DNA from 2 places in the Shinella sp. OV683 genome. Region 1 is predicted to be linked to the other one. Evidence: riboswitches for the same ligand, from Rfam matches in the RefSeq annotation. Region 1 holds a riboswitch; the other holds the start of a gene.

The links. Region 1 has a riboswitch for cobalamin ahead of ACXHRN_RS08810 (ABC transporter ATP-binding protein). Riboswitches for the same ligand answer to the same signal wherever they lie in the genome.
Region 2: another riboswitch for cobalamin. It lies ahead of bluB (5,6-dimethylbenzimidazole synthase); the one in region 1 lies ahead of ACXHRN_RS08810 (ABC transporter ATP-binding protein).

Annotation. Positions count from the first base shown of each region.
Region 1 covers NZ_CM173543.1:1,849,947-1,857,616, forward strand. Annotated here, with positions in the region: gene ACXHRN_RS08805 (M10 family metallopeptidase C-terminal domain-containing protein) at 1-915, opposite strand, end outside; cobalamin riboswitch at 1,095-1,307, shown strand; gene ACXHRN_RS08810 (ABC transporter ATP-binding protein) at 1,536-2,357, shown strand; gene ACXHRN_RS08815 (ABC transporter substrate-binding protein) at 2,354-3,313, shown strand; gene ACXHRN_RS08820 (FecCD family ABC transporter permease) at 3,368-4,387, shown strand; gene ACXHRN_RS08825 (mechanosensitive ion channel domain-containing protein) at 4,501-7,062, shown strand; gene ACXHRN_RS08830 (class I SAM-dependent methyltransferase) at 7,243-7,670, opposite strand, start outside.
Region 2 covers NZ_CM173543.1:3,751,995-3,759,664, reverse strand. Annotated here, with positions in the region: gene ACXHRN_RS18220 (hypothetical protein) at 434-622, opposite strand; gene ACXHRN_RS18215 (cell wall hydrolase) at 940-2,169, shown strand; gene ACXHRN_RS18210 (AtpZ/AtpI family protein) at 2,440-2,796, shown strand; gene ACXHRN_RS18205 (F0F1 ATP synthase subunit A) at 2,839-3,600, shown strand; gene ACXHRN_RS18200 (F0F1 ATP synthase subunit C) at 3,674-3,898, shown strand; gene ACXHRN_RS18195 (F0F1 ATP synthase subunit B) at 3,977-4,570, shown strand; gene ACXHRN_RS18190 (F0F1 ATP synthase subunit B) at 4,585-5,076, shown strand; gene bluB (5,6-dimethylbenzimidazole synthase) at 5,143-5,868, opposite strand; cobalamin riboswitch at 5,913-6,092, opposite strand; gene rnhB (ribonuclease HII) at 6,141-6,791, opposite strand; gene ACXHRN_RS18175 (PA0069 family radical SAM protein) at 6,962-7,670, opposite strand, start outside.

The DNA of each region.
Region 1 (7,670 bases):
GTCGTAGGCGGTGCCGTCGCCATGGATATCGGCGATCGTCTTGCTGGCGACGAGCAGTTCTTCCATATGCCTCGAAGTTGGCAGCTCGAACTTGCCCAACACCACCTTGATCGCCGGCTGCAGCTCGGTCGCGATTGTGCCAATGGTCGCGATGCCCTTGATTTCGGCGGCCTTCAGCGGGCTATAGCTCGCCTCGTAGCCGAGAATGCGCTCGTGATGATTGGCGAGCATCTGGCCGGTCTCGACGGCCTCGGCATATCTAACGCTGCCGTCCCTGTCGTAGAGATTGAATTCGTCGGCCTCGACATATCTTCGATAGGCAATGGCTGGCTTGACCGAGGCGGGCAGGCTGCTCGACAGGGAATTGTAGCGGATCTCATACCACGCTTCGGCGCGGTCACCGCTTTCGATCGCGGCTTTTAGTTTTGGGCCGAGCATGCTGGGCGCATTCCAGCACAACGAGAACAGGGCGGACCGTTCACTGGATTCGGGAATTCCGGAGATCCAGTTGTCGATGTGGTCGTCATAGTCATCGTCCATGGCATCGAGCGCCCTGGTGATCTGGGCGTCGTTCTTGAATGCGAAGGTCGTCGGCACGCCGCTGTCGTACTTGTTGTGCCAGTCGGCCATAACCTTGTCGAGATTGGCGCGAAGCGTGGTGTTCTGGCCGCTCGAATAGTCCTTGTCGATCTGCGCCTCGAGCCGGTCGCGCAATGTGTTGCTCCAGTGCTTGGCGCCGATCATCGCTTTCAGCACCGGGTCGAGATTGTAGACCAGATTGAAGCCGATGCCGATGGTCGCATCGCCCACCGAATCCACATAGGGCAGTGAGGTCGAGCCTTCGAGCAGAACCAGCAGCTCGAAACGCTCGGTGCTGTAGGTCTTGTGATCGGAGATGATGTTCCACTTCAGCATACGGCGATCCCTGGATGGTGCCGCGATGATATCGGGCAGGGGTAAACAGGACCTGTGCGTGGAACATTAAAATTCGCATAGGACTATTGACGTTATGTAATATCATAACGTATTGCGAATGAAGCGGATGCTGGATGAGATTCCTCGAAGTTCATCTTGTCTTCGCCGGCAGGGCATGGCAGTGATGACCGCGATGGTGCTGCCGCCAAGACAATGGGCGGTGGCTGAAAAGGGAACACGGTAGGGATGACCCAAATGGGGTCCTATTCCGTGGCTGCCCCCGCAACTGTGAGCGGTGAGTCTGTTTGCATTCTGCCACTGGCGCAAGCCGGGAAGGCGCAAACCGACAGCGACCCGCAAGCCAGGAGACCTGCCATCTCGACGTAAACCGCAACGGACGGGGTGTTCCGATGGAAAATACATGGTTGCGCGGACGGCGCCTTGCGTCCGCATCTCTGCATGGAATTTTGCCTCCGGACAGGCTCCGGGAGGCACTTCATGGATCGAGCAGATCATTTCACCGCACGCTTTCGGCTGCGGATCTCCCCGCATGACCTGACATATCGACGTCTCTTGGCGGCTGGTCGCAGCATGGAACCTGTTCTCGGAGGGCGGGGCCGATGAGTTGCGTCACCTCTGGAGTCAGCCTCGACGTTACGGGTCTCAGCTGGGCACCGCGTCGACGCGACAGCCTGATCAGGGATATCAGCTTTTCGGTGGCGCCCGGTGATCGGCTGGTGATCGTCGGGCCGAACGGCGCCGGCAAGTCGACGCTGCTGCGCTGCCTCTATCGTGCCATCAAGCCGAATGCCGGTATGGTGCGACTGGGTGGACAGGACATCTGGGCGCAATCGCCCTCGGACGTGGCGCGTATCATCGCTGTGGTGTTGCAGGAGACGCCGGCGAATTTTCCCTTCAGCGTTCGCGATATCGTGCTGATGGGGCGCATTCCCTGGCGCAAGGGCTATACGCGCTGGTCGGACGCCGATCATCAGCATGCCGCGCATGCGCTGGGCCATCTCGGCCTTGAGGGATTGGAGGATCGCAAGTTTTCTACGCTTTCCGGCGGTGAGAAGCAGCGGGTGCTGGTGGCGCGAGCGCTTGCCCAATCGCCCAAACTGCTTGTTCTCGATGAGCCCTCCAATCATCTCGACATTCGCCATCAGCTTGAAGTGATCGAGCGCATCAAGGTGCTCGGCATCACCATCATCACCACCTTGCACGACATCAATCTGGCCGCCGATTTCGCCACCAAGGCGGCGATCATCGATCATGGCCGGTTCGTCGCCTTCGGCGAGCCGCGTGACGTGCTCACCGCGAGCAACATTTCCCAGGCTTTCGGGGTGAGTGCGACTGCGCATGCCGGCGGCTTGAGCAAGCAGGCTCGTTTTACCTTTTCGCTTTCTGACACAATCTCTGAACAAATAGGAGCAATTGCGTGATCTATAAGCCTTTTCTAGCTTTTGCGAGCGCCGCGGCGCTGGTCTTTCTTGCCACTTCTGCGCTCGCCGCGCCGGTCACCGTCAAGAGCTGTAACCGCGATGTCACCTTTGCCGATGTGCCGAAGCGGGCGATCGCCAATGACGTCAATCTCATCGAGATGATGCTGGCGCTGAAGCTGCAGGACCATATGGTCGGCTATACCGGCGTGTCCGGCTGGAAGACGCTTGATGCGAAATTACGCGAGGGCGTCAAGGAGCTGCCGGAGCTGTCGCCGAAATATCCGAGCAAGGAAGTGTTGCTGAATGCCGATGCCGATTTCTATTTCGCGGGCTGGAACTACGGCATGAAGGTGGGCGGAGACGTCACGCCCGAGACGATGGAGCCGCTCGGCATCAAGGTCTATGAACTCACCGAAAGCTGCATCCACATCATGGCGAAGAACAAGCCCACGATGGACGACATGTATGTCGATCTCATCAATCTCGGCAAGATCTTCCATGTCGAGGATCGGGCGCAAACACTGGTCGATGGCTACCGCCAACAGCTCGCCGGGATCGAGGCTGGTATCGGCAAGATCGACCGGCCGGTACGGGTGTTCGTTTATGATTCCGGCGAGGAGAAGCCGTTTACGGCCGGTCGCTTCGGCATTCCGACTGCCGAGATCAAGGCGGCGGGCGGCACCAACATCATGGACGATGTGGAGAAGAGCTGGACGGAAGTCTCTTGGGAGCCCGTGATCGACAAGAACCCGGAGGTGATCGTCATCGTCAACTACGGCGAGGTAACGGCCGAACAGAAGATCGCTTTCATGAAGAACAATCCGGCCTTCAAAAACATCGATGCGGTGAAGAACGATCGTTTCGTGGTGCTCGATTACGTCGAGGCAACGCCAGGCCCGCGCAATATCGACGCGATCGCGCGGCTGGCCAGGGCGTTTCACCCGAAGGGGACGTGAGATCTGCATGCTGAGCACACCCGGGCGCAAGGCCCCGATGTGGGGCACCTGTTGATGTCCCGCCGCCTTCCGACTTTTCTGATTTCGCTTATCCTCATCCTCCTCGCACTCTTCTCCATTACATCAGCCGTTTCCCTCGGCGCCGCCGATATCCCTTTCGTCACCGTCTGGCAGATCGTCATCAACAAGGTCTCGCCCGGCACATTCGCCGCGACATGGTCGGCTGGGCGCGAGAGCATCGTCTGGGATGTGCGGTTTCCGCGTGTGCTGCTGGGTGCGCTGGTGGGGGCGGGGCTCGGGTTGACGGGGGCTGTGCTGCAGCCGCTGACGCGCAATCCGCTGGCCGATCCGCATCTGCTCGGCGTGTCCTCGGGGGCGGCGTTCGGGGCTGTGCTGGCGCTGCTGCATACTGGCATGTTCCTGGGATTGCTGACCGTCCCGCTATTTGCTTTCGGCGGCGCGTTGATTGCCATCATGGCGGTGCCCCTGGTGGCGCGAGCCACCAATTCCATGCAGGCGGACCGATTGGTTCTGGCAGGCGTGGCGGTGGCTTTCATCTTCACGGCGCTCGCCAACCTGCTGGTTTTCATGGGCGATCCGCGCGCGGCCCAATCGGTGGTGTTCTGGATGCTGGGCGGGCTGGGTCTGGCGCAATGGCCGCAGCTCATTTTTCCCGCTGTCGTGCTCGGGGCGACGCTGGCCTATCTGATGGCGCATGCACGCGCGCTCAATGCGGTTGCCATGGGCGACGAGACGGCAGCCACGCTCGGCATTCCGGTCGTTCGGTTTCGCATGACGCTGTTTGTCGTTACTGCGCTGCTGACCGGCGTGATGGTGGCATTTTCCGGCGCGATCGGCTTTGTCGGGCTGATGGTGCCGCATTTCGTGCGTCTGGTGGTCGGTGGCGACAATGCCAAGGTGTTGCCGCTTTCCGCCTTTACGGGGGCACTGACGCTGATCTGGGCAGATCTCGTGGCGCGCATCGTCATGGCGCCCGAGGATATGCCGATCGGCGTGGTGACGGGATTGGCGGGCGGGTTGGCATTCATCTGGATCCTCAGCCGGTCGGACTGACGGATTTTGCTTGCCGTGCAGGGCCTTTTCTTTCATGAACGGGCAGCGCCGCTGGCAACCAGATGACGAGGACTTGAGACTTGCACAGCTTCACGACGGTGACGAAACTCCTGATGATCCAGCTGTTGGCCGGCTGGCTGGCACTGGGTGCGACGACCGCTACGCCTGCCTTCGCGCAGGAAGATGGCGAGTCGCAGAGTGCGGTCGTCGCCGCTGTCGCAGCATTGCAGGAGCAGGTAAAGGCGGATCTTCAGAAGGCTGGCCAATCGCTGGAGGCCTTGCAGAAGAAGGTCGATGAAGCGGCAACCGCCGATGCGCAGCTCTCCAAGCTCAAGATACAGGCCGAAAGCATCGGCAAGGCCATCTCGACGGCGATGGGATCGCTCGAGCATCGCTACAATCTGGTCGCCAAGCGGCTGGACGAGATCGGCAAGGCGCCTGACGAAGGCCAGCCTGTGGAGAATCCTGGCCTTTCCAGCGACCGCAAGCGCCTGCAGGGCGAGAAGGCCCAGATGAACACTATCCTCACGGATGGTGAAGCGCTTGACACGGCTGCGACGAAACTCTCCACCCATATCAGTGATTTGAGGCGCAAGCTTTTCACCGAGACCCTGCTGCGCCGCACCGAGGTTACGCCGCAATTGCTCGAAGAGACTGTCGAAGCAGCGCGCGGAGAGAGCCAGGAACTGGTCACCAAGACGAGTTCTTCGCTGGACTTCATGTGGAACTACAAGCGCAGCAGTTTGCTCTCGGCGTTGTTCTTGTCGCTCGGTGCGGCGATGATTTTCATGTGGCTGGTGCGCTGGGCGTTTGCGCCGCTGATCCGCAGGGAAGAGCAGGACGAAAACCCTGCCTACATCACCCGGCTTTCCAGAGCCTTCTGGTCGACCCTCATTCCCAATATCGCCACTGCGGGCTTTGTGATTACCAGCTTGTTCCTGCTCAATTACTTCAATGTCCTGCGCCAGGATATCGCGCAGATATTCCAGGCACTGATGTGGGTGCTCGCTGGTATCTACTTCGTCTACAAGCTGGCGCGATCGATCGTGGCGCCGCGCAAGCCAGCCTGGCGGTTGATCGACGTGTCTGACCGCGGGGCGCAGATCCTGCTCGCTTACGTGACAATCATGGCCGTGATCAACGGCATCGGCTATCTTGCCGGCGAGGCGACTGAAGCGCTCGATTCTCCAATTGCGCTCTCGGTTGCCCGCGGCTTCCTGTCCTCGGTCATTATTGGCCTGCTGTTGATCGCCCTGGCCTTCGTGCGGCCGATGCGAGACCCGGCGGGAGGCCCTGATCTCCCATGGCCTCGCTTCATCCGGGTCGTCTTCCTGATCGGCGGAATTGCGCTGATCATCACTGCGCTGGTCGGCTATATCGGGCTTGCGCAATTCGCCTCAACGCAGATCGTCATTACCGGTGCGCTTCTCATCACAATCTACATCGGCTTTCTCACCGGTCATGCAATCTCCAAGCACAATGTCTTCCGCGACACGGCGGCCGGGCATCGTCTTGCCGAAAATCACAAATTCGATGACATCAAACTCGACCAGCTGGGGCTGGTGATCGGCCTGGCGATCTATGTTCTGGTGACGATCATCGGCCTGCCATTGATCATGCTGCAATGGGGATTTCGCAGCGAGGATATCTGGGCGCTGTTCGTGCGGCTGTTTACCGAGATCAAGATCGGCAACATCACCATATCATTGCTCGGCATTCTCGTCGGTCTGCTGCTGTTCGTGGCGGGCTATTTCGGCACCCGCTGGTTCCAGAAGTGGCTGGACCGCAATGTCATGGCGCGCTCGCATGTCGATATGGGCGTGCGCAACTCGGTCAACACCGCACTCGGCTATGTCGGGATTGCGCTTGCCGGCCTGATCGGGATTTCCGCGGCGGGCATCAACCTGTCCAGCCTTGCGCTGGTCGCCGGTGCTCTCTCGCTCGGTATCGGCTTTGGCTTGCAGACGATCGTGCAGAATTTCGTCTCGGGCCTGATCCTGCTGGCCGAGCGTCCCTTCAAGGTCGGCGACTGGATCGTGGCGGGACCGACGGAGGGGTTTGTGCGCCGGATTTCCGTGCGCGCCACTGAAGTCGAGACCTTCCAGAACCAGTCGATCATCGTGCCGAATTCGCAGCTGATCAACGCTGCCGTCGGCAACTGGACGCTGCGCAATTCGCTGGCGCGCAGCGAGGTTGCGGTTTCGGTTGCCTATGAAAGCGATCCGCGCCAAGTGATGGAAATCCTGATGGAAATCGCCAATGCGCATCCGACAATCCTGACGGTGCCGGAGCCGAATGTCAGCTTTCTCAGATTCGGCGAATTCGCGCTGGAATTCGAGCTGCGTTTCTATCTGGCGGATATTCTCAATGGTGGTCCCGTGCGCAACGACGTGCGGATCGCCATCCTCGAGCGTTTCAAGGAGGAGGGAATCGAGATTCCGTTCCCGCGGCGCGAGCTTAGCGTGCGGCTTGAACGAGAGGGCGAGTTGGAGGATACCGAAGGGCTTTCACCTGAAGCGGCGAGGAACATCCGCCATCAACGTGAACGTAGCCGCAAGCAGGCCGAGGCCAAGGCAAGGGATCTCGACCGGTCAGATGACAATTACGATGCGGACGGCGACAACACACCCGACAACGGCCCGCGCGATGATGGCGATGGGGATGACGCGCGCTAAGCAGCGCTCACCTGCTTGTTGATAAACCTGTACAGCCCCGCATCGTCATCCTCGCCCTTGTGGCGAGGATCTACTTCGACTCATTAAGTAATTGAAAATGATGATTATATTTCACGGTGGCAGATCCTCGAGACGAGCCCGAGGATGACGACGGAGACTTTGTCAGTAGTCTGACGTGCCTTACGCCGCGACAGCTTCGACCATCAGCATGTCGAGCATGAACGACCCGTCGGCCTCGATGGCGAAATGCTCGCGGACCTCGGCGGGCGCGGCTTCCTGCAAAGCCCGGATCGCCTTTTCGTAGACAGGCGGTGTCGCCATGCGGGCGATCCAGGTCTCGAAATGCATCCGCACCTGGCGAGTCTTCGTAGCGCTGACCGTGAAGCCGGCATGCGCCAGCATGTTGGTCCATTCCGCGGCCGTATAGTTGCGGACATGTGACGTGTCGCGCAGCAGTTCGATCGCCTGCAGATGGGTATCCAGCAACGGGCGACCAGGCGAATAGACGTCGATGAAGACCGCCGTCGAGCCCTTCCGCAGTACACGGCGCGCTTCACGGAGGCCTTGCTCGATGTCGAACCAATGGTGGGCGGAATAGCGACAGCCGA
Region 2 (7,670 bases), 1.9 Mb from region 1:
TTTTGCCGCTGATGATTGGGCTTTTGCCCTGTCTGTGGAGTGCGCATCGGTGCCTCGTATGCGGGAGCGAAAAGATCCCGGCGCGTGCCATGGTGCTTGCAGCGGCCGGGATCTCCAACCGGGTTGGGCCCAAAGGCGGTCCCGGTTTATGGGGTGTCACAGGCGTCGGCCTGCGGGAGCCGGTACGGCTTTCCGCCTGACATGGAAAAGTGGATCCGCCGTGAGCGTTGTTTCTTCCGGCAAACAGTGAACAGCCGCCGGCGCATAGTCGCACTGGACCATGGCGAAATGGATCGCTGAGGCGCGATCGGCGAAGCATTGGGACAAGAGTCCGCTGTCGTCAGATGCAGTCCAGCGTCCCTGGGTGTCCCTGCCTATCGTGAAGTGGCATCTTGCTGCGGATGCCGGCGCGTCAATCCTCCTGCCCATCGGATCAGTGCGCCGCCCACAGAATGCACGCAAGCGCAGCAGAAAATACTGCGGTCACCGCACCCAGTCGCACGAACATGGCAATCTCGGCGGATGCCGTCGGCGCTGCCGCCGTAGTCTCTCGCGGGACCGATGCCTTTTTCTGTGTGATCTGGTGGGCAACGTCATAGGCGCCGTAACGGGAAAACATCATCTCGATCCTTCTATTGCATGCGAACATGATCCGCACCGGCGCAAACTAGACGGATCCGGCATCTGGTTTCGATCTGAGATTTGGGGCTCACGCATAAAGTTCGCATATGGAAAAATTTCGTGTGGCGACCCTGACCTTAGGCGGAGCAAGGGGTTTTGGCGGGCCTCTTAGCAAGCAGAATCAAGGCCCTTGCCCGATTTCGAAGTCGGCTGGGCAGTTCAGCGTCCCCGACGGGCCGTCGCCGCCCGTTTGTTTCCCGCGACTAAATTAGCCTTTCAAACGCCACAAATGCACGTGTTAACCACTCATCAAGGTTAATGGTTCATTTTCGGGAAACTGTTCCTGCATTGAAATCGTGGAGTAGCGTTCCCGTGTTGAAGCGTAAATTGGCGTCCCATCGCGCGCGCCTCAGTGTTTCCAAATGGGCCACGCCCACCGTCTTCGCCCTGGCCGGCGTCTTCATCTTCCCCAACATCGCAGCCCAGGCCGACGTCTCGGCCATGTTGTCGAGCAAGACGGCAGGCACCCAGAGCTGGCGCCAATATATGGTGAGCGCTGCGGCCGGATCGATCCATTCCGAGGAACTGATCTACGGCCAGCCGCTCAAGGGCCAGTTCAATCCGGCCGGTCGAGGCATCGTTCTTGAGAACGGCAAGCGCATCGCAGTCAGCCTCGAAGCAAAGCCGGTTCCCGATACGCCGGACGAAGCGCGTGTCACCCGTCACCTCAAGAAGGGCCGCGTCGTATCGGTTGAGCGCGCGGTTCCGCCGAAGTTCTTCAATGCCGGCAGCATTCTTGACCGCCAGGCCAACCTGCTCGACCCCATGCGCTCCGAAACCCAGCTGACGGCTTTCGTCAAGCCGGAGATCAAGGGCAAGGAACTCGATATCGCCATGGCCTTCCATGAGCTCAAGGCGAAGACCCGCGATTTCGGCGTGCCGGTGATGCTCGCGAGCCTGGTGACCTCGGACAAGGCCGACAGTCTGGCAACCGCCTATGCCAATCCCGAACCGGACTACGCCAATATCTCTCCATTCGATTCGATTCTCGCCAACAAGACAGAGGATCGCTTTATCCCGCAGATCAGCAAGGACGACCATTCCTGGGCTGCCAATGTCCTGCCCGCATCGGTGTTTACCGCCAAGGAGCAGAAGTGCCTGGCAAACGCCATCTATTTCGAATCCGCCAATGAGCCTCTGAAGGGCCAAGCCGCCGTCGCGCAGGTCGTGCTCAACCGCGTCCGCAATCCGACCTATCCGAAGAGCATCTGTGGTGTCGTTTACCAGAACGAAGACTGGCGCAACCGCTGCCAGTTCTCCTTTGCCTGCGATCGCATTCCGGACATCGTCTGGTCGCGCTTCAAGTACAAGACCGCCCAGGAAATCGCGCTCGCCGTGACCGCCGGCAAGATTTATCTCGACGATGTGGCGGATTCGACCCACTATCATGCCGTCTATGTGCGTCCCAACTGGGCCCCGACCATGAAGCGGGTCAGCAAGATCGGCCTGCACATCTTCTACCGCACCTATGGCGGCGGCTGGAGCTGATCTTTGCAGCCAGACGCGAGCGATTCCTGCCCGTCTTCCAGATTTGTTGAGCCACAAATCCCACAAAAGATTTAAGTGGTCTCTAAGTCATTGTTTTATATTGGTTAAAATCCTAAAATTAACATCCTCTCTTTGCCTTGACTATCACGAAGTGTGAAACTATGTTGCACGCGGCTTGAAGGCGGGGGTCTGCAAGTTTCCGAATTGGCTCATGTCGGCCTTGCGTGGCTGTAAATGCTGGGTTAATCCCCGGTAGGTGAGGAGACAAGGATGGAGACCGACCGCAAGGACAGTCTGGAAGAACGCCGGAACCGACTGAGTGACCAGTTAGGGAAGGCGCGGACGGATGGGGTAGGCAAGGACGACGCTACCGCGGATGATGCTCGCAAGGGCTATTCGCAGGCGCTCAAACTCTCCTCGGAATTCGTCGGTGCCGTCATTGCGGGTGCAATGATTGGCTATCTTCTGGATCTGGTGCTTTCGACCAAGCCGTGGGGGTTGATCGTTTTTCTTCTCCTTGGATTTTGTGCAGGCGTCCTCAACGTGTTGCGATCGGCTGGTGTGGTGAATTCGCCACATCCCGTGGACAGGCTGGGGGAAAGTCGCAAACGGAATAACGAGCGCTGACGCGAAAGCGAGCGCGTGGGATACAAGTGAGAGAGAGCAGACGTGGCGAGCCCCGACAAGGTAGATCCGATCCACCAGTTCCATATCAACCCGATTGTTGAGCTGGGCAACTATGATTTCACCAATTCTGCATTGTTCATGGTTCTGACCGTTCTGGTCTCCGTGACCTTTCTTATGTGGGCCTCGTCGGCCAAGGCTGTGATCCCGGGTCGCGCCCAGTCGATCGCCGAGCTTTCCTACGAATTTATCGCCAAGATGCTCAAGGATGGTGCCGGCAGTGGTGGCATGCGGTTCTTTCCGCTTGTCTTCTCGCTCTTCATATTTGTGCTTGTGTCCAACCTTCTGGGCATGATTCCCGGCTTCTTTACTGTCGCTTCGCAGATCATTGTCACCTTCGCGCTGGCAATGCTGGTGATTCTGACGGTCGTGATCTATGGCGTCTACAAGCACGGCTTTCATTTCTTCGGCATTTTCGTGCCGTCGGGCGTTCCTATGATCCTGATCCCGCTGGTCACAGCGATCGAGATAATCTCGTTCCTCTCCCGTCCGATCAGCCTCTCGGTTCGTCTCTTCGCGAATATGCTCGCGGGTCACATCACGCTGAAGGTCTTTGCAGGCTTCGTCTTCACGCTGGGAACCTTGGAACACGTACCCGCTGTCGTAGGTTATCTCGGCGCAATCCTGCCTCTCGCCATGGCGGTGGCTTTGACCGCTCTCGAGTTCCTGGTGGCCTTTTTGCAGGCCTATGTCTTCGCAGTTCTCACCTGCTTGTATCTCAACGATGCACTGCATCCGGGGCACTGAGTATTGAAAAACCGGCGGGTTTGCGCCCGCCATTGGAATAAGCCGCAACAACTGAAAATTGAAGGAGTTCAAAATGGACGCGGAAGCAGCAAAGTACATCGGCGCAGGTATCGCTTGCCTCGGCATGGGTGGCGCAGGTATTGGTCTCGGCACCATCTTCGGCAACTACCTGGCTGGCGCACTGCGCAATCCGTCGGCAGCTGACGGCCAGTTCGGCCGCCTGATCTTCGGCTTCGCCGTTACGGAAGCTCTGGGCATCTTCTCGCTGCTCGTCGCTCTGCTCGCCCTCTTCGGCTGATCGGCTCTTCAAGCATTGGGTCACGAGGGATTCTCTCGTGACCCGTTTTGATACCGTATCCTTGCCTTGGAGGTAGGAATGTTTGTGACGACAGCCTATGCTCTGTCAGCCACGGCCGCAGAAGGCGAGGCGGCAACGCACGCTGCTGATGCGACACATACCGAAACCGGTGTGCCGCATAAGGAGTCGTTCCCGCCGTTCGACCCAAGCCATTTTCCATCGCAGCTGCTTTGGCTGGCGATTACATTTGGTGTTTTCTATTACCTCGTTGCCAAGTTCGTGACCCCGCGCCTCAGCGGCATCATCGCCGTACGCGAAGGACGCATTTCTGCCGATCTCGCCGAAGCGAATCGTATGAAGATCGAGGCCGACGCTGCCGTTGCGAAATACCAGCAGGAACTGGCCGAGGCCCGCGCCAAGGCACAGGCGATCGCTGCTCAGGCACGCGATGCTGAAAAGGCCAAGGCCAGTGCGGAGCGCACCGCGCTCGAAGCCGATCTGGCCAAGAAAATTGCCGGTGCTGAAGCCAGCATCGCCGAGATCAAGACCAGGGCGCTTTCCGAGGTCGAAACCGTCGCCCAAGACACTGCCGCGGAAATCGTCGAGCAGTTGACTGGTGTAAGTGTAACCAAGGCCGATGCCGCGTCTGCGGTCAAGGCTGTCAAGGGCTGACCGGAGGGTTCATCATGGATGCAACAGCATGGGCCCAGCTTTGGGCACAGGTGGCACTGGTCATTTTCCTCGGGGTAATCTTTTACCTCAAGGTTCCGAACCTGATCACCAAGAGCCTCGACGAGCGCGCCGGCAAGATCGCAGGCGAACTCAATTCTGCCAAGCAGCTTCGTGACGAAGCCCAGGCGCTTCTGGCTGAATACCAGAAGAAGCGCAAGGATGCGGAAGCGGAAGCTGCCGAGATCGTTGCCGCCGCCAAGCGCGAGGCCGACCTGATCGCAGCGGATGCCAAGCAGAAAACAGCGGAATATGTAGCCCGTCGCACGGCGCTTTCCGAGCAGAAGATTAAGCACGCCGAGACCGAAGCTGTGAACGCCGTGCGCGCCGCAGCTGTCGATCTGGCAGTCGCTGCCGCCGAGAAACTGATCTCGAGCAATGTCGACAGCAAGATCTCCGGTGGCCTGTTCAACGACGCCGTCAGCCAGGTGAAGACCCGCCTGAACTGATCTCGATCTGGTTCTGGAAATGAACTGACCCCGCCCTGTCCGCAAGGCGGGGTTTTTCTTGCCGTTTTACGTCCTGCAGGCGATTTCTCGGTAGAACCCCAGGACATGAGAGGCTTCCGGCCAGCGTTCCTCAAAGATCAGCTTTTCCAGCGCGATCTTCTCACGCCAGCCTTTCACGGCCAGTTCGGGTTTGACGTAGAGCTGATCGACATAGCCGACACAGAGATAGGCGACGATCTCGACGCTGTCTGGAACGCCGAGATGCTGTTTCAGCCGCTCGTGATCGAAGATGCTGACCCAGCCGACACCGATCCCTTCGGCCCGCGCCGCGAGCCAGAAATTCTGCACCGCGCAAACGGTGCTGTAGAGATCCATCTGCGGATTGTGGGTGCGACCCAGCACGAAATCGCCGCCGCGCTTGCGATCGCAGGTGATGCAGATGTTCAATGGCGCTTTGAGAATTCCTTCGAGCTTAAGCGCCATGTAGCTGCGCTTCTGATCGCCCTGCAATTGGTCGGCCGCCTCGTCGTTGGCATCCTGGAAGATCTTGTGGACCGCCTCGCGATTGGCCTCGTCGCGGATCAGCATGAAATTCCACGGCTGCATATAGCCCACCGATGGCGCGGCATGGGCTGCCGTCAGCAGCCGTTGGATCACCGCGTCCGGCACGGGATCGGCTAGGAATTCATTCCGCACGTCTCGGCGCGAATGAATGGCGCGATAGACGGCCGCCGTCTCGGATTCGGAAAATGGACCGGCCATCGAAAGATGGCGCGCATGATTGCCTTGCATTGTCTTACCCCGACAATTGGCTGCTGTGAAAGCCGTCCGCGCTTTCAAGCCTGATATGTCCGGCCGGTCTTCTGGCTCGGGTTCATCCGGAGATCGCCGCCTTCCCGGTTTCCCAGTGGCATATCAGCGAACTCCGTCCCCCTTACAGCGTTGGGCACGCGCGGGATTTGCACCCGCTTCCCGATTCTCCCATTCACATGGGCACCGAACAATTGTTGTCTAGCAGGTTTGAGACTGGAAGGGCAATCTGCCGGCGGCGCCTTATGACGCGATCAATCCTTGCGCAGTGGCCGGAATGTCATCCTGTGGATGCCACAGGGGCCGAGTTCTACAATGGCGTTGCGATGGAACTCGGTGGCATAGCCGGCATGGAACTCGAAGCCGTAACCCGGAAAGCGATTGCCGGCTGCGGCCATGATCCGGTCGCGCGTCACTTTGGCGACGATCGAGGCAGCTGCGATCGAGAAGGAGCGGGCATCGCCCTTCACTAGCGCTTTGGCCGGACAGGGCAGGCCGGGTGCGACATCGCGGCCGTCGATCAGCGCAAACTTCGGTCGACGGTGCAACGAATGTGCGGCACGGCGCATCGCCTCCAGGCTGGCCTTGAGAATGTTGGTCCTATCGATCTCGGCGGCACTGACCGAGGCAATGGCAACTTCCGACGTCGCCAGAATCAATTCAAACAGCTCTTCGCGCCTCGCGGCCGTCAACTGCTTGGAATCATGCAGTCCCTCGGGAATGTTGCGCGGGTCGAGGATCACCGCACTGGCGACCACCGGACCGGCAAGCGGCCCACGGCCGGCTTCGTCGAGACCGCAGACATATTCATATCCGTCCCGCACCAGGCCTTCCTCGATCAGGAAAGTCGGCTGCGGGTCTTCCTCCAGAAAGGGGAGGGAATCGGTGAGAGCGTGCCGTTTCATGCGGGTGGTTTGACACGTTCTCCCGATTCCCTGCAAGTCCTGGAATGAGGGCGGCATTCCAGAACAGGGGCGCGGCCGGCCAAGGCGGGGGATGGCGGGCCGCACGGTCATTCAGCGCCGGTGCTCGCGGGGCAGGGATGGAGCCCGGGCGCTGAAGAGCTTTAAATCAGTTACAGCAGGCTGAGCTGCACGCCTGCGCCACTCGGCGGCACGAACAGATCGGTATTCAGCTGAATGCCGCGTCTGCGCATGTCGAGCTTCTTCATCACCAGTTCGAACCTGCGATTGAGTTGCCACGCATAGGGGCCTTCGCCCTTCATGCGCTTGCCGAACTCGGCGTCGTAATCCTTGCCGCCGCGCATCGAACGTATCAGGCTCATCACATGCCGGTAGCGGTCGGGATAATTCCTCAGCAGCCAGTCGCGGAACAACGGACTCACCTCCAGCGGCAGCCTGAGCAGGATATAGTTTGCCTCAGTCGCACCGGCCGCCTTGCCGGAATCGAGGATGCGCTCCAATTCGTGATCGTTGAGCGCCGGGATCATCGGTGCAGCCATGACAGCAGTCGGCACGCCGGCCGAACTGAGCGCCCTGATCGCCTCCAGCCGCCGGGCGGGCGTCGAGGCACGCGGCTCCATCAGCCGCGCCAGCTTGCGGTCGAGCGTCGTCACCGACAGCGCCACCTTGGCAAGCCCGCGCTCGGCCATCCCGCTGAGAATATCGATGTCGCGCATGATCAGCGCCGATTTCGTCACGATCGAAACGGGATGGTTGGCAGCGGCCAGCACTTCGAGAATCTGCCGCATGATCCGCCATTCCTTCTCGATCGGCTGATAAGGATCGGTGTTGGTGCCGATGGCAATCGTCTTCGGCTTGTAG